2 linked regions of the Pontibacter akesuensis genome follow. The protein of the gene in region 1 binds, or shares a complex with, the protein of each later gene. Links are inferred from orthologs where the notes say so. Each region holds a gene or a part of one and is shown on either strand. Other genes may lie near its edges. The genes, in order: rpsQ and rpsT.

What was found.
Region 2: rpsQ (region 1) and rpsT share a complex: the UniProt entries of both Bacillus subtilis proteins name them as parts of the 30S ribosomal subunit. The link is inferred for Pontibacter akesuensis from one-to-one orthologs.

The regions. Positions count from the first base shown.
Region 1 is NZ_CP014766.1:2,510,514-2,519,248, forward strand. Bases 4,072-6,778 are described here. They hold rpsQ (30S ribosomal protein S17), read left to right. Parts: upstream 4,072-5,151; coding sequence 5,152-5,406; downstream 5,407-6,778. Other genes in these bases: rpsC (30S ribosomal protein S3), read left to right, coding at 4,072-4,485; rplP (50S ribosomal protein L16), read left to right, coding at 4,515-4,937; rpmC (50S ribosomal protein L29), read left to right, coding at 4,937-5,137; rplN (50S ribosomal protein L14), read left to right, coding at 5,408-5,776; rplX (50S ribosomal protein L24), read left to right, coding at 5,795-6,118. In the rest of the region: fusA (elongation factor G), read left to right, coding at 1-164; rpsJ (30S ribosomal protein S10), read left to right, coding at 174-479; rplC (50S ribosomal protein L3), read left to right, coding at 662-1,279; rplD (50S ribosomal protein L4), read left to right, coding at 1,281-1,910; rplW (50S ribosomal protein L23), read left to right, coding at 1,910-2,197; rplB (50S ribosomal protein L2), read left to right, coding at 2,208-3,035; rpsS (30S ribosomal protein S19), read left to right, coding at 3,039-3,317; rplV (50S ribosomal protein L22), read left to right, coding at 3,320-3,712; more of rpsC, read left to right, coding at 3,718-4,071; more of rpsN, read left to right, coding at 6,779-6,946; rpsH (30S ribosomal protein S8), read left to right, coding at 7,036-7,434; rplF (50S ribosomal protein L6), read left to right, coding at 7,449-8,003; rplR (50S ribosomal protein L18), read left to right, coding at 8,012-8,359; rpsE (30S ribosomal protein S5), read left to right, coding at 8,365-8,735. UniProt on the Bacillus subtilis protein: One of the primary rRNA binding proteins, it binds specifically to the 5'-end of 16S ribosomal RNA.
Region 2 is NZ_CP014766.1:2,971,496-2,980,500, reverse strand. Bases 4,182-7,158 are described here. They hold rpsT (30S ribosomal protein S20), read right to left. Parts: upstream 5,814-7,158; coding sequence 5,550-5,813; downstream 4,182-5,549. Other genes in these bases: A0W33_RS12725 (YheT family hydrolase), read left to right, coding at 6,731-7,158; A0W33_RS12730 (hypothetical protein), read right to left, coding at 6,181-6,609; pyk (pyruvate kinase), read left to right, coding at 4,182-4,960. Outside these bases: nadE (NAD(+) synthase), read right to left, coding at 1-471; rnc (ribonuclease III), read right to left, coding at 647-1,387; fabF (beta-ketoacyl-ACP synthase II), read right to left, coding at 1,391-2,644; A0W33_RS12750 (acyl carrier protein), read right to left, coding at 2,702-2,938; A0W33_RS12745 (IPExxxVDY family protein), read left to right, coding at 3,095-3,523; more of pyk, read left to right, coding at 3,527-4,181; more of A0W33_RS12725, read left to right, coding at 7,159-7,681; 16S rRNA (guanine(527)-N(7))-methyltransferase RsmG, read right to left, coding at 7,955-8,584; A0W33_RS12715 (hypothetical protein), read right to left, coding at 8,624-8,845; A0W33_RS12710 (RNA polymerase sigma factor), read right to left, coding at 9,005-9,005. UniProt on the Bacillus subtilis protein: Binds directly to 16S ribosomal RNA.

The sequences.
Region 1 (8,735 bases):
AAGCTGATGTTCCACTTTCAGAACTGTTTGGTTATGTAACTGACCTTCGTACCATTACTTCTGGTAGAGCTACTGCTTCTCTTACTTTCGCTCATTACGAGCAAGTACCACAGAACTTAGCAGATGCGATCATTGCTAAAATAAAAGGAACATCAGCTAAATAGTAGTATAAGATGAATCAGAAAATAAGAATAAAGCTTAAGTCTTACGATCACAACCTGGTTGATAAATCTTCAGAGAAGATTGTAAAAGCAGTAAAAGCTACCGGTGCCGTTGTAAGCGGACCAATTCCTCTTCCAACAGAGAAGGATAAGTTCACTGTATTGCGTTCACCACACGTGAACAAAAAGTCACGTGAGCAGTTTCAGCTTTGCACTTACAAGAGATTGGTAGATATCTACTCTACCAGCTCTAAAACAGTAGACGCCCTAATGAAGCTAGAGTTACCTAGTGGCGTTGATGTTGAGATCAAAGTTTGATAAGCAACTTAGTAAAACAAAAAGAGGAAGGTGTTCGCCTTCCTCTTTTTGTTTATACAGCACTGTAAATAAATATTTTACAGATAAGTTGATAAGGAAAAGAAAAATTTATTAACTTTGCACTCCCTTAGCAAAATAGGGGACAGTGAATAATTGTATCCATCTCTTAAAGAAAAAGTTGAATGCCTGGAATTATCGGTAAGAAAATCGGAATGACAAGCCTCTTCACAGCAGATGGTAAATACACACCAGTAACGCTTATACAAGCAGGTCCGTGTGTAGTTACTCAAGTGAAGACAGTAGAAACAGATGGCTATGCTGCGGTGCAGCTTGGCTATGGCGAGAAAAAGCTAAAAAGAGTAACGAAAGCGGAAGCCGGACATTACGCAAAAGCAAAAGCAGCGCCTGCTAAGAAGGTAGCTGAGTTTGATGTGGAAGGTGTATCTTATACACTGGGCGATGTAGTGAACGCAGACATGTTTATCGAAGGTGAGTTTGTTGACGTAGTTGGCACATCAAAAGGTAAAGGTTTTCAGGGTGTTGTAAAGCGCCACAACTTTGCCGGTGTTGGTGGTCAGACGCACGGTCAGCACAACAGGGGCAGACACCCAGGTTCGATCGGTGCAGCCTCATGGCCTTCCAGAGTATTCAAAGGAATGCGCATGGCAGGTAGAATGGGTGGTAACAGAGTAAAGGTGGAAAACCTTGTAGTACTGCGTGTTATCGCTGATAAAAACCTTATAGTTGTTAGTGGCTCTGTTCCTGGTGCCAAAAATTCTTACGTGTTAATTGAGAAATAAAATGGAGCTTTCTGTATTAAATATCAAAGGTGAAGATACAGGCAGAAAGGTAACACTTTCTGATGCTGTGTTTGGTCTGGAGCCAAACGAGCATGCAATGTATCTTGACGTGAAACAGTATCTGGCAAACCAGAGACAAGGAACACACAAATCTAAAGAGCGCGCGGAAGTTGCAGGTTCTACAAGAAAGATCAAGAAGCAAAAAGGTACAGGCGGAGCACGTGCGGGTAGCATAAAGTCGCCAGTTTTTATCGGTGGTGGTCGTGTATTCGGACCTAAGCCAAGAGACTATTCCTTCAAGCTGAACAAGAAGCTGAAGCGTGTTGCGCGTCTTTCTGCTTTGTCGCTTCTGGCGCGTGACAACAGAGTGGCTCTGGTAGAGTCTTTCTCTATGGATGCTCCAAAGACAAGCGAGTTCAGAGGCATTTTGAGCAACCTGAAGTCTACTGGCAAAACACTGTTTGTTTTACCAGCTGCCGATAAGAACATCGTGTTGTCTAGCAGAAACCTGCCTAAAGTGAAAGTTTCTACTGCTAAGGATATCAATACATATGATCTTCTTAACACAGAAAAACTTCTGCTGGTAGAGCAGTCGGTAAATGAATTAGAAACACTCTTTAGCGCGAAGTAATGAACGTTCTGAAAAGACCAATAATCACAGAAAAATACGCTGCCTTGAACGAGGTTGGAAAGTATGCTTTTGAGGTGGAGAAAGACGCCAACAAGGTTGAAATCAAAAAAGCGGTTGAGAAGATGTACGGCGTGAATGTAGCCAAAGTGGCAACTATCCGCGCACTGGGAAAGAAGAAGACTAAGTATACGAAGTCTGGCGCTGTAACCGGCCGTACCTCCCTGATCAAAAAGGCAATAGTAACCCTGAGAGAGGGTGAAGTTATAGACTTTTACAGCGGCATATAATTAAGTAAAAATGGCTTTAAAAAAGTTAAGACCAACAACACCAGGTCAAAGATTCAGAGTAGCCCCATCATTTGATGAGATAACAACTGCTACTCCTGAGAAGTCTTTGTTGGCACCTATGACAAAATCTGGTGGACGAAACGACTCTGGTAAGATGACTATCCGCTATGTAGGCGGTGGACACAAGAGGAAGTACCGCATGATTGACTTCAAGCGCACGAAACATGGCGTGCCTGCTACAGTGAAGACAATTGAGTACGACCCAAACAGAACAGCCCGTATTGCGCTGATTTTCTACGCAGACGGTGTAAAGAGCTATATCATTGCTCCTGCTGGACTAGAAGTAGGAACTGTCATCAATTCAGGTCCTGGTATTGCTCCAGAAGTAGGAAACTGCTTGCCACTTTCCGATATTCCTCTAGGTACAATCATACACAACATTGAGCTTCAGCCAGGCAACGGTGCCATACTTGCAAGAAGTGCTGGTTCTTATGCACAGCTTGTAGCACGTGAAGGACGCTATGCCACCATCAAATTGCCTTCCGGCGAACTGAGAATGGTACTGGTGAACTGCTCTGCAACAGTTGGTACAGTTTCTAACGGAGAGCACATGAACGTGAACCTGGGCAAGGCTGGCCGCAAGAGATGGCTGGGCAGACGTCCGCGCGTTCGTGGTGTCGCTATGAACCCTGTCGATCACCCTATGGGTGGTGGTGAAGGTAAGTCCTCAGGTGGACACCCTCGCTCACGCAAAGGCTTGTATGCGAAAGGTCTTAAGACTAGAAACAAGAACAAGTATTCTGAAAAGCTTATTGTTAATAGAGGTAAGAAGAAATAATAAATGGCTAGATCATTAAAAAAAGGGCCTTATATTGACTTTAGGCTCGAGAAGAAAGTAACTGTAATGAACGAGTCTGGCAAAAAGTCAGTTATTAAGACTTGGTCACGCAGATCTATGATTTCTCCGGATTTCGTGGGTCACACGTTCGCAGTTCATAACGGAAATAAATTCATTCCTGTGTATGTTACCGAGAACATGGTAGGTCACAAACTTGGCGAATTTGCTCCGACAAGAAACTTTAGAGGTCATATTGCTAAGAAAGATAAAGGCAAGCGTTAACAATGGAAGCAATAGCAAAACTAAATAACGTTCCTACCTCTCCTCGCAAGATGAGAATGGTAGCGGACCTGGTACGCGGCAAAAGCGTATCCAAAGCTCTTGGCATTCTTAAGTTTGAAGCCAATGCTGGTGCAGCCAAAGTTGAGAAACTTGTTTTATCTGCACTTGCAAACTGGCAGGCGAAGAATGAAGATGCTAGAATCGAAGAAGCAAACCTGATCATCAAAACTATCTTTGTTGATGAAGGCAAAATGCTGAAGCGTCTTCGTCCGGCTCCTCAGGGCCGTGGTCACAGGATCAGAAAAAGATCTAACCACGTCACACTTGTAATCGACAGCATGTCTGAAGAGCAGGTGGAGAAGCTATCTAAGAAATCTAAAAAAGCCAACAAGTAAGAATTATGGGACAGAAAGTTAATCCGATCGGTTTTCGACTAGGTGTTATCAAAGGTTGGGATTCAAACTGGTATGGCGGCAAAGATTTCGCTGAGAAACTAATCGAGGACGAGAAAATCAGAAAATACATCTTGGCGCGTATCCCGAAAGGCGGTATTTCTAAGATTATAATCGAAAGAACACTTAAGCGCATTACGCTTACTGTTAACACTGCCAGACCAGGTGTGGTTATCGGTAAAGGCGGAGCGGAAGTAGATAAGATCAAAGAAGAGCTGAAGAAGCTGACTAACAAAGATATTCAGATCAATATCTTTGAGATCAAGCGTCCAGAGTTAGATGCTAAGCTGGTAGGTGAGTCTATCGCACAGCAGCTGCAGGCGCGTATCTCTTTCCGACGTGCCATGAAGCAGGCAATTGCTTCTGCGCTACGAGTGGGAGCTGAAGGTATCAAGGTACAGGTATCTGGCCGCCTAGGTGGTGCAGAGATGGCCAGAACAGAGCATTACAAAGAGGGTAGAACTCCTCTTCACACGCTTCGTGCTGACATCGACTATGCCTTGTCAGAAGCACAGACTGTGTATGGCAAGATTGGTATCAAGGTATGGATCTTCAAAGGCGAAGTATACGGTAAGAGAGATCTTACTCCAAACGCCGGCATGGAGAGCAAAGGACCTGGATCAGCCCCGAACGACAGACGTGGAGGTGGTGGTGACCGCCGCAACAAGAAAAGTGGACCTGGTGAAGGTGCACCGAAGCGCAAGCGTCGTCAATAATCAAGTGTTAACATTATAAGTTTTAGAAAATGTTACAGCCAAGAAGGACAAAATATAGAAAAATGCAAAAAGGCCGCGTGAAGGGGCTTGCCCACAGAGGCAGCACCATTGCGTTTGGTTCTTTCGCTATAAAATCGCTTGAGGCCTCATGGATCACGTCGCGCCAGATTGAGGCAGCACGTATCGCCATGACCAGAGCGATGAAACGTGAAGGTCAGGTTTGGATCCGAATTTTCCCTGACAAGCCAATCACCAAGAAGCCTGCAGAGGTTCGAATGGGTAAGGGTAAAGGTTCTCCGGAGTATTGGGTAGCAGTAGTTAAACCTGGTACGATCATGTTCGAGTCGGACGGTGTTTCTTTAGAGGTAGCAAAAGAGTCATTAAGACTAGCTGCACAGAAACTCCCAGTAAAGTCAAAAATTGTAGTACGTAGAGATTACGTTGATAAATAATGAAAAATTCTGAGATAAAAGCTTATTCTGCCGAAGAACTGCAAGAGAAGCTTAGCGCTGAGAGATCAAGCCTGCATGCCATGCGTTTTGCACACGCCATATCTCCACTCGAGAACCCAATGAAGATCCGCGATACGAAGCGTAACATTGCTCGATTGAATACTGAAGTTCGTCGTCGTGAAATTGAAGCTAACTCTTAAGACGTATTAAGATCATGGAGAGAAACCTAAGAAAAGAAAGAAGCGGTAAGGTTGTTAGCAACAAGATGGACAAATCTATTACTGTACTGGTGGAAAGCAGAATGAAGCACCCGATGTACGGTAAGTTTGTTAGCAAGTCTAACAAGTTCATGGCGCACGACGAGAAGAACGAGTGTAACATTGGTGACATCGTTCGCATTCAGGAGACACGTCCGCTGAGCAAGAACAAGAACTGGCGTTTAGTAGAAATAATAGAAAGGGCTAAGTAATATGATACAGCAGGAATCAAGACTAAGTGTAGCTGACAACAGCGGTGCCAAGGAAGTCCTTTGTATCCGTGTACTAGGCGGTACTGGTAAGAAGTACGCCTCAGTTGGCGACAGAATTGTAGTAACTGTAAAGTCAGCCCTTTCTTCCGGAAACGTTAAAAAGGGAACTGTTTCTAAGGCAGTTATTGTAAGAACAAAGAAAGAGGTTAGAAGAAAAGACGGTACTTATATTCGTTTCGACGATAACGCCGCCGTTTTGCTTAACGCGAACAACGAGCCACGTGGTACTCGTATCTTCGGCCCGGTTGCACGTGAACTTCGTGAAAAGCAATTCATGAAAATTGTTTCGTTAGCACCTGAAGTTCTATAACATAAAATTCAGATTAAAATGAATAAGAAAAAACTTCACGTAAAGACTGGCGATACAGTTAAGGTTATAGCCGGTGACGAGCGCGGCAAAACAGGCCGTATTATCGCTGTGAATATCGAAAAGCAGAGAGTGACTATCGAGGGTCTAAACCAGGTAACGAAGCACAAGAAACCAAGTGCTTCGAACCCACAGGGTGGCATCGAAAAAGTAGAAGCTCCGATTCATGCTAGCAATGTGGCGCTAGTTGATCCTAAATCAGGTGAGACAACCAAAACTGCTACAAGAAAGAACAGCGAAGGTAAAACAGAGCGTTATTCTAAAAAGACAGGAGAGGTAATCTAAGATGGCGACTACAAGATTAAAAGAAAAATATCAGAACGAGGTACTGCCTTCTTTGATGGAAAAATTCCAGTACAAGAACGTAATGCAGGTGCCTAAGATCACGAAGATTTCAATCAATAAAGGTATCGGTTCTGCCGTATCTGACAAGAAGTTGGTTGACATTGGAGTGGACGAGCTAACTACAATCACTGGCCAGAAGGCTGTTGCTACAATCGCGAAGAAGTCGGTTTCGAACTTCAAGCTTCGTGAAGGCATGCCAATCGGCGCGCGTGTTACATTGCGTGGTGAGAGAATGTACGAGTTCCTGGACCGTCTTCTTACTGTTGCTCTTCCACGTGTGCGTGACTTCAGAGGTGTTAACGACAAAGGCTTTGACGGCCGCGGTAACTATACTCTGGGTGTAAAAGAGCAGATTATCTTCCCTGAGATCAGCATAGACAAGATCAAGGCTATATCAGGTATGGATATCACAATTGTTACTACAGCTAAAACCGACGAAGAGAGCTACGAACTGCTGAAAGCATTCGGAATGCCCTTCTCTAATATCAGACAATAACCATGGCGAAAGAAGCAGTAAAAGCCAGAGAGCTTAAAAGACAAAAAATGGTAGCTAAGTATGCTACTAGAAGAGCTGAGCTAAAAGCCAACGGTGATTACGATGCACTGGATAAGTTGCCTCGTAACGCATCGCCGGTTAGACTTCACAACCGTTGCAAACTGTCAGGAAGACCAAGAGGATATATGCGTAAATTTGGCATCTCCCGCGTGGTTTTCAGAGAGTTAGCGTCCATGGGTAAAATTCCTGGCGTTACTAAGTCGAGCTGGTAATTTTTTCTTATCTCATTGAGAATCATCAAAAGATATTTGTATCTTTGCCCCTCGCTTAGATAAAGCATTCATTATTCAATAATTTCATAATGAACTCAGATCCAATAGCAGATTATTTAACTAGAGTGCGTAACGCCATCAAGGCGAACCACAGAATAGTTGAAATACCATCTAGCAAGATAAAAAAAGAGATCACTAAAGTATTGTACGAAAAAGGTTATATTCAAAGCTATAAGTTTGAAGATGCCAGTGTTCAAGGTACAATCAAGATAGCTCTGAAGTACAACCCTAACACTAAGCAGTCTGCTATTGTGAAACTAGAGCGGGTTAGTAAGCCAGGGCTGCGCAAGTACACCGGTAGCGAGACGCTTCCACGAGTTCTGAACGGACTGGGAATCGCTGTTCTTTCTACTTCTAAGGGTGTGATGACAGAGAAGGAAGCCAAGTCGCTGAAGATCGGTGGCGAGGTGTTGTGTTATGTATATTAATAGGAGGATAGACAATGTCACGTATAGGAAAATTGCCCATCACCCTGCCTAGCAATACACAAGTTACAATCGGTGATAACAATATCATCACAGTAAAAGGCCCTAAGGGTGAACTGACTACTGCTGTTGATAGAGACATAATTGTAAAGCAGAACGAAGACAGCATTGTTGTTGAGCGTCCTACTGAGCAAAAGCGTCACAAAGCCATGCACGGCCTTTACAGATCACTGATCAACAACATGGTTGTAGGTGTGAATGAAGGTTTCAAAGAGCGCTTGGAGCTTGTAGGTGTAGGTTATAAAGCTTCAGTTCAGGGAAACATCCTTGAGCTTGCTTTGGGTTACTCTCATAATATTTACATGAGCATGCCGAATGAAGTGACTGCCACAGCGGTTACTGAAAAAGGTAAGAACCCAATTATTACACTGGAGAGCAACGATAAGCAATTGATCGGCCAGGTTGCTGCGAAAATCAGATCACTACGCAAAGTAGAGCCTTACAAAGGTAAGGGTATACGCTTTGTTGGTGAAGTTATCAGAAGAAAAGCTGGTAAGACAGCTTCTAAATAATCGTCATCATGTCTACTAATAAATTAAGCAGAAGACTAAGAATAAAGAAAGGTATCAGAAATAAAATTTCTGGTACCGCTGAAAGGCCACGACTGTCTGTGTTCCGTAGCAACAAAGCTATTTACGTACAGCTGATCGATGATTCTACTGGTGTGACACTAGCGGCTGCCTCTTCAGTTAAACTTGATGATGCAAAAGCTAATACTGAAACTGCCGGAAGAGTAGGAAAAGTTATCGCCGGGCTGGCTCTTGAGAAAGGAATTTCTCAGGTAGTGTTCGACCGTAACGGTTACCTGTACCACGGTAAAGTTAAATCATTGGCAGAAGGCGCTCGTGAAGCTGGCCTTAAATTCTAAAAATTATGTTGAAGAATAATATACGAAGCGTAAAGGCAAGCGAAATCGAGCTTAAGGAGAAAGTAGTTGCCATTAACCGTGTAGCCAAGGTTGTTAAAGGTGGTAGAAGATTTAGCTTCGCCGCTATCGTGGTTGTAGGAGATGGCAACGGTGTGGTAGGTTATGGCTTAGGTAAAGCAAACGAAGTAACTGACGCTATTGCAAAGGGTATTGATGATGCAAAGAAGAACCTGGTAAAGGTTCCTGTGTATCATAATACTGTTCCTCACTCTCAGGAAGGCAAATACTCTGGTGGTTTTGTACTCGTGAAGCCTGCGGCTCCTGGTACAGGTGTAATCGCCGGTGGTGCCATGCGTGCAGTGTTGGAGAGTGCCGG
Region 2 (9,005 bases), 460 kb from region 1 along the record:
ACCCTTCTCTTCGTAAATGATGTCGCCTATAGGATAGCGCTGTCCGTTTACTTCAAATTCTTCTACTACATCGGCAGGCCAGGGCGTAAACCAGCGCGGCTCGTAGTGCACGCCATCGTTTGCCAAAAATTGCTTTGCCGTGAAGCCCACAATCTCTTTGTTCTTGATTACGCAGGCTGTGTTGTACACTTTCAGCTTGTAGAACACCGATACGCCCACCGCTACCGTTATGCCATCGCACCACTCCTTTAGCTGCAGCAGGTGCTCAAAGGCCATCTCCGAGAGCCAGGGGCTCAGGAACATGTCTTCGCAGCCATAGCCGGAAACAGCCAGTTCGGGGAGCAGCAGAATATCAGCGTTGTTATTTTTCGCCTTGGTAATGGCGTCTTGAATGTTTTTCAGGTTGCCGTCCCAGTCCATAGGGGTTTGGTTGAGGGCTGCGGCAGCCAGTACGAGTCTCGTTTCTTCCATAGGGTTATATAACGCAAGTATGCAAAGGCAAGTTAAGCGCAGGATTTCAATTTAGGATATTCGAGTGCTGTGAAACGGAATGATTCCAGTCTGAAAGGAGATTTGGCGAACAGCATCAGGCCCTAACAGGCACACCTATTCAGTCAATGAAATGCAGCTGTACTCTATGGCAGGCTTAGCTGATCTTCAGGAAGGTGAGCCCCTTTTCAGCGGCTGCCTGATCGGCTTTTTTCTTGGAGAGGCCTACGCCTGTGGCAATAGGTTTGTCGTCGATGTATACCTCGGAGGTAAACTCGGTGGTGTTTCCCTGCTGCTTCCGCTTCACAATCTCAAAGCGGATGTCAAGGTTCTGGCTTTGCGCCCACTCAATGAGCTTGCTCTTGAAGTTGGCCGTGGTGTTAACCAGGTTATGCAGGTCGATGTGCGGTTTGATGAGCTTGCCAAGTATAAAGTCGCGTGTGGTGTTGTAGCCCTTGTCCAGGTAAATGGCACCCACTAACGCCTCTAGTGCGTTACCGTTTACCGATTTGTGACGCATGGAGTTACTGGTTGTATCTACCTTCACCAGCAGGTTCAACCCAATTTTCATGGCAATCAGGTTCAGCGACTCGCGGTTAACGATGCGCGAGCGGATCTCTGTCAGAAAACCCTCGTCTTCGTACGGAAACTTCCTGAACAAAAGCTCTGCCACCACGGCGCCAAGTATGGCATCGCCTAAAAACTCCATGCGCTCGTTGGTCTCATGCTTGCCTGCCGCGCTTTGGCGCGCAAACGAAGTATGGGTGAGCGAGAGTTTGTACAGTCGGATGTTATCAGGTGTGCTGCCAATAATGCCAGCAAGTGCACGTACTAAGGCTCTATCTTTATTGAATAACCTATGGTAAATGCGCCGAACTGGTTTAATGGGTCCAAACACTAATTAGTCCTTGTATTGACGGAAAATAACGGAGGTGTTGTGGCCCCCAAAACCGAAGGTGTTGCTTAGTGCAACTTTAACTTCCCGCTCCTGCGCCTTGTTGAACGTGAAGTTCAGGCGGTTGTCGATGTTTTCATCGTCGGTGAAGTGGTTGATGGTGGGTGGCACCACGTTGTGCTGCACGGCCAGGATAGAGGCAATGGCCTCGATGGCACCGGCGGCACCCAGCAGGTGGCCTGTCATGGATTTGGTGGAGCTGATGTTCAGCTTGTAAGCCTGGTCACCAAAAACAGTTTTGATGGCCTTGGTTTCACTGATATCGCCAAGCGGTGTGGAGGTTCCGTGTACGTTGATGTAATCTACCTCCTCGGGCTTGATGCCTGCATCACGCAGCACGTTCTTCATCACGTTCAGAGCACCCAATCCTTCCGGATGCGGAGCGGTGATATGGTGTGCGTCAGCAGACATGCCGCCACCGATGATCTCGGCGTAAATTTTAGCGCCGCGCGCTTTGGCGTGCTCGTACTCCTCCAGAATTAAGGCACCGGCACCCTCGCCTAATACAAAGCCATCACGACCTGCATCAAACGGACGGGAAGCGGTTTCCGGAGAGTCGTTTCGCTCAGAAAGAGCTTTCATGGCATTAAAACCACCGATACCAGCCTCTGTTACAGCGGCCTCTGAGCCACCACTCACGATCACATCAGCCATACCCAAACGGATGTAGTTGAAGGAGTCGATCAGGGCGTTTGTTGCCGAGGCGCAGGCAGAAACAGTAACGAAGTTTGGCCCACGGAAGCCATACTTGATGGAGATGTGGCCGGCACTGATGTCGGCGATCATCTTCGGTATGAAAAACGGGTTGAAGCGTGGTGTTCCGTCGCCGTTGGCAAAGTTCACGCACTCTTCCTGAAACGTGCGCAGGCCGCCAATTCCAGAGCCCCAGATTACCCCGATACGGTCAGGGTCAATGTTCCCCTCCATCAGTTTAGCATCCTGCACGGCCTCCTCGGCCACCACAAGTGCAAACTGCGTAAACAAGTCCATTTTGCGGGCTTCCTTACGATCAAAGTATTTCTCCGGATCGTATCCTTTAATTTCGCAGGCGAACTGCGTTTTAAACTTACTTGCGTCGAAACGTGTAATGGGCGCAGCGCCACTCACGCCATTGATCAGGCCGTTCCAGTACTCTGAAACAGTATTACCAATTGGCGTGAGTGCGCCTAACCCAGTAACTACGACTCTCTTAAGCTCCATAAGCTGTTAGTAGAGGATAGACAGTAGAAAAAACTTTTATAGAAAGGGGAGGATGTATTACTTCGCGTGCTCTTCCAGGTAGCTTACCGCCTGACCTACAGTAGAGATGTTTTCAGCCTGATCATCCGGAATAGACACATTGAATTCTTTTTCGAATTCCATGATAAGCTCAACAGTATCTAGTGAATCGGCACCCAGGTCATTTGTGAAGCTTGCCTCTGGTGTAACCTCTGCCTCTTCAACACCAAGCTTATCGATGATGATAGCTTTTACTTTTTCTGCGATTTCTGACATTTTATTTTATAGTTAATTAAAACACTGTGCAAAGAAATGGAAATACACTTACAATGTCAAAAAAAATTACGGGATGTGGAGAAGTAGCAAAAGTTTTATGGGCTAATATTCCGATTTACAGGCAGAGGTTCTTACTTTAGCATTTCAAAGCCACCCATGAAAGTTCACCGCCTGCAGATAGCGTACGATTATAGCTTCGACCTGTACGGGCTTGCCTCGCCTGTAAAGGACTACAAGCTGGCGTGGGTGCTGAACAAGGTGCTGCAACTGCACCTGACCCGGCGAAAAGACATTTGCTACGACCACACGGGCGAGGCAAGTATGCTGATCTCCAATTTTCAGTATGAAACAGAACACAGCGAGGTGCGTTTGTTCAGGAACAGAGCTTTAGGCGGCACAGGCTTTAAAAAGCCGTTTCTGCTGCCCGATATAAAAGAGTATGATTACGTGCTGCAAATAAGCGGGGCAATGCAGCAACTGTACCCGCAGGAGCTGCTGAAAAACCTGCTGCGGGTTCCGCTGGTGCAGTATGTTAAACGTTTTGACCCTCTCACACTTAAATTCAAAGAGAACCTGATCTTCTAAAGTATGGACATTTCATTTAATAAGACAAAAGTGCTGGCCACCGTAGGCCCAGCCAGTAACTCCTACGAGCGCTTGGTTGAGCTTGTAAAGGAGGGTGTGGATGCGTTTCGCCTGAACTTCTCGCACGGCGAGCATGCGGAGCATCAGAAGGTGATTGACCACGTGCGCCGCATCAACAAAGAGCACGGCACCTACATTGCCCTGGTGCAGGACTTGCAGGGCCCGAAGATCCGCATGGGCGAGATAGAGAACGGCGGTGTGGAGATACGTGAGGGAGAGATCATCAAACTAAGGAGCGACGGCTCGGTGAGCAGCAGCGACCATTTGGCCACCAGCTACACCGAACTGGCCAGAGACGTGAACGTGGGCGACTCTATACTTATCGACGATGGCAAGTTGGAGGTGATCGTTACGAAAACCGACAAGGACCAGGAGGTAGAGGCGAAAGTAAAGTATGGCGGCATCGTGAAGCCCCGCAAAGGCATTAACCTGCCTAACACAAAGGTATCGGCTCCGTCGCTTACCGAGAAAGACATGGAAGACCTCCTCTTCGGCCTCGACAACGATGTGGAGTGGGTGGCGCTTTCTTTTGTGCGCACAGGCAAAGACATACTGGAGATCAAACGCATCATAAAAGAGCGCGGAAAGGACACCCGCGTTATTGCCAAGATCGAAAAGCCCGAGGCCATCGAGAATATTGATGACATTCTGCGCGAAGCGGACGCCCTGATGGTGGCCCGTGGCGATTTGGGTGTGGAAGTAGGTATGGAGAAAGTACCGATGATGCAGAAGATGCTCATCGATAAGGCTAACCAAGCGGGCAAGCCGGTGATTGTGGCTACCCAGATGATGGAAAGTATGATCGTGAACCCACGCCCTACCCGCGCAGAAACCAACGACGTAGCCAACGCGGTAATTGACGGGGCCCACTGCCTGATGCTTAGTGCCGAAACTGCTGTTGGCGCGTGGCCACTCGAGACAATCCGCAGCATGAACCTTACCATCCAGATGGTGGAGGAGCAGCACGAAGGCATCTTTTACAGAAGCAACTTTCAGTTAGATCCTACGTCATCCACCTTCTTCAACGACAGCCTGGTGGCCAGCGCCTGCTACTTAGCCCGCGACACCAAAGCCAGCGCCGTTATCGGCATGACCAAGTCAGGATACACGGCTTTCCAACTGGCAAAGTACCGCCCGAAGGCCAACATTTTTATCTTTACTGAGAACAAGCAGCTCCTGAACACGCTGAACCTGGTGTGGGGCGTTCGCGGCTTCTACTACGATAAATTTGAGTCAACTGACGGCACCATTCAGGACATCAAGCAGACGCTGCTGGACAGCGGCTTCATCAAGAAAGGCGATGTGTTCATCAACACGGCCAGTATGCCGATCAACGAGCAGAAGCGCACGAACATGATTAAGCTGAGTGTAGCGTAAGTATACTCTTTTATACTTTATAAGAGAGGGCCTGAAGCAGTAGCTTCAGGCCCTCTTTGTTTTTGGCTTATCATTCCGGTTGCCGCTATTGTCATCTCGAATGTAATGAGAGATCTATCTAAAATTCTGTAGAGATCAAGTGATTAACGCAACTTCAGCCAAGCTATTCTTTCTAGCTGCCGCTTATCCTCCAGCTCCCAAACCCTAAACGCTTCGCTTCAAGCTTTGGAGCGCTCACGGCCGCGAGGCCCCGTCCTCGGGCATCGCGCTGTGTATTGAAGCTGCTCCTCGCTCCGCTGCGGGCTGCCCCTGCAGGGCACCGCAACATGCACAAGGCGCTCAACCCAAGGATTGGAATCATTTCATATAGCTACAGCAGTAGCCATGCAACAAGTATAGCTGTCCCCTTGAGGGGACTATAGGGGTGTTCTACTATTACGAAACATTGACGCTTCTACTGCTGACTATTCCCCTCCTCTGAGGGGCAGGGGTGGGTTTACAACGGAAGGTATAGATTCCACTTATTCACCTTAAACACAAAAAGCCTTACACATGGCGTGTAAGGCTTCTGATAAGATACCAGCAAAAATTAAGCTGCTGTTGCCAGGCTATTTACGAACTTAGCCAGTTTAGACTTGTTGTTCGCTGCTTTGTTTTTGTGGATGATGTTTTTCTTAGCCAGACGGTCAAGCATTGAAGAAACAGTTTTGTACAGTTCCTGCGCCTCGGTCTGGTCAGTAGTGCTTCTTAGCTTCTTGATAAAAGTACGGGTAGTTTTCGCCTGGTACTTGTTACGAAGACGTTTAGCGTTGTTCGCTCTGATTCTTTTTAATGCCGACTTATGGTTAGCCATGTTATTCTATAATATTAAATCTTTTGATTCCGTTTCCTGAATTAGTCTGCAAAGGTATATCCTTTACAATTAATTTCCAAAGCACTCCTCACAAAAATATGTGAAGCGCTCCTCTTTCACAAAGATAGGGAAATAAGTCCGCTTAACCTACGGCTGCTCCACAACCAACGCTGCTCGCAAGGAATATCCTCTCCTACCAATCGCGTCTGCCCCTGCCCTTTTAGCAAGTATAAACTATGCTCTATAATCTCTTCAAGGAAACATTCAGGTAAGTTTAGCTAGAACTGCCTAAATGGCAAGAGCCGCTGCAAAGAATATTGCAGCGGCTCTTGCTGTATAATTATCTGGTAGAGTTACGAGTGGAATATTAGTTATTCTCGCGCTGTACATCTATATCCGCATCCACATCAATGTTCCCCAGTCGCTGCTGCACGCTGTTTTCGAAACCACTCCACTCCTGCTTCGTTCTCTCCCATTTCTCGCGGGTATCGTCATCCCAGTTTACTTTTTGCTGATCCAACTCGGCTTCACGGCGCTGGTACTCAGAACGCATTCGCTTGAACTCGTCCTCTGTCACTTCATCGGCACGGGCGGTGTTGGTGGTTACCCAATTTCGGGTGTCGTCGTAAGTTGTTGTGCTTGCGTTTTGTACTTCTCCCCCTTCCTGTACCAGGCCTCTCTCTTCCTCTGGCACGCCAATTGGTGTTTCAGTTCCTGTATTTTGGTCGCAGGCCACCAGGAAACTTCCCATGGTAACCGCTAATGCTATCGTTTTAAACTTTGCTATCAATTTCATAGTTCTAGAGTATGTTGTTGCCTGTTACATACGACAAATACCCTTATAATGATCTGCTCTTAGTGCTTTCTATGCTATTTTTGCTGTACTAGAGCACAATTCATACTTACAGCGTACCCTCATGCCACTTGTTCCATCCTCCCACAAAGCCCCTTTTTATCTTTTTAACGGACACCTGCAAACCGTTGTCCCCAGCTTATTCCGGCAGGTGGAGGGGGTGCAGTACAAGCGGGAGCGCCTGTTAACGCCTGACCAGGACTTCCTAGACATCGACTGGTCCTGCGTGGGTTCAGATTCCCTGATCGTGCTCTCGCACGGCCTGGAGGGAGACACGGCGCGGCCGTACATGATGGGCATGGTGAAAGCCTTTAATGCCCGCGGGGTAGATGCGTTGGCCTGGAACTACCGCAGCTGCAGCGGGGAGCCGAACAAACTGCTCCGTTCCTACCACCTCGGCGCCACCGAAGATCTGCACACGGTCCTGCACCACGCGCTGGCAAAAAAGCAGTATTCCACCGTGTTCCTGACTGGCTTCAGCGCCGGAGGCAATATCACCCTGAAGTACCTGGGAGAAGCCGCGGAGCAGGTACCGGCGCAGGTGAAACGTGTGGCTGTTTTCTCCACTCCGGTTGACCTGAAAGGCTCTGCGCAGAAGATATCGCGTATTTACACGCAGCGCTTCCTTCGAACGCTGGGCAAGAAGCTGGAGCAGAAACAGCAGATGTACCCCGACCAGCTGGACCTGAGCGGGTACAGCCTGCAGTGGTCGTTTCCCGAGTTCGACGATCGCTACACGGCGCCTATCCATGGTTTCAAGAACGCCGAAGATTACTACGCCCGCGTCAGCTCAAAGCAGTTTCTGAAGAACATCCGCATCCCGACGCTGCTGGTAAACGCTAAAAACGATCCCTTCCTTTCGCCGAGCTGCTACCCAATACAGGAGGCCGAGGCGAATCCGAACTTTTACCTCGAAATGCCCGAGCAGGGGGGCCATGTGGGCTTTGCCGTAGGCTTCCGCCGGAAGCGTAACTATGCCGAAGAACGGGCCGTGCAGTTTCTGCTGGAAGGCTAGGTCTAATCCAAAAACAGAACTACCTGGCACAAGCGTCCGCTTGTGCCGACGCGCAGGAACAAGCCTGCTAAAGCACATTGCTCCACTACTGTCATTTCGAACAGCGTGAGAAATCTATCTGGAAAGCGTAGAGATCTCTCCTTCCGTCGAGATGACAATATTAGGAGTAGTATGGTTGATGTCAAAGGAGATTAAGCAAGACAAGTATAGTTCTGCCATCGTGAGGCACAAGCGGACGCTTGAGCCAATTCTGTAGATTAAATTTTCCTACCCCTACTTCAGCGGCACGTACACCACTTTCTTCGTCTCAAAAAACTCCTCGTTGAAATAATCCTTCAGCTCGAACGTGCGGGTAATGAGGCCGGATTCTGCCAGCTCCTCCTGCAGGTCGCCGCCTTTCAGGTAGTATAGGCCCTCCGTTTCCAGGCCGGTTTTCTTAAAGCTGTTCATAATCCAGGGCCAGAACGAGGCAAGGCGCGTAACGGCGCGGCTCACCACAAAGTCATACTTGTCGCGCACCTGCTCGGCACGGGTGTGGGTGGCGGTCACGTTGTGCAGGTGCAACTCGCGGGCAATCTCATTCACTACGTGTATCTTTTTACCGATTGAATCTACCAGGTGGAAGCGCACCTCCGGAAACATCACAGCCAGCGGTAAACCGGGCAAGCCGCCGCCGGTACCCACATCCAGCACCGCCGTATGCTCCGGAAAAGCAACCACCTTGGCAATGCCCAGCGAGTGCAGGATATGGTGCACGCCCAGCATGTCCATGTCCTTGCGCGAAATCACGTTTATCTTCTGGTTCCACTCCTGGTACAGCTCTCCCATCTGCTCATACTTCTGCAGCTGGTCTTCGGTGAGTTCCGGAAAGTAGCCGGAAAGCAAAATACGGATGGCGGTCATTTTAATTAGGAATGAGGAATTAAGAATTATGAATTGGTTTTAGGAGACAAAGAAGTAAAGTATGGCTGCAACTACACTTACTACGACTACCACGGCTAGGGCCATCAGCAGGTCGAAGAGTAGTGAGAGTCCGGCATTTTTATACTTGCCCTCATACTTCAGCTCAAGCTCGCGCACTACCCGCTCTTGGCTGCGCAAGCGCAAGTATAAATACTGCTTTCCTATACTTGAAAGTATGATATCGATAGTAGTGGGCATCATCGGTATACTTGCACAAGTACAGGTCGTGTGTCTTGCTACTTGTGTCTCAAAACAAAAGTACGAAACAAGTATGGAAATAACTTGAAAGTAAAAAGCCCCGGCTGCACAAGGCAACAGGGGCTTTCAACGTAATCAATATATTAACCTTAATTTATTCGCT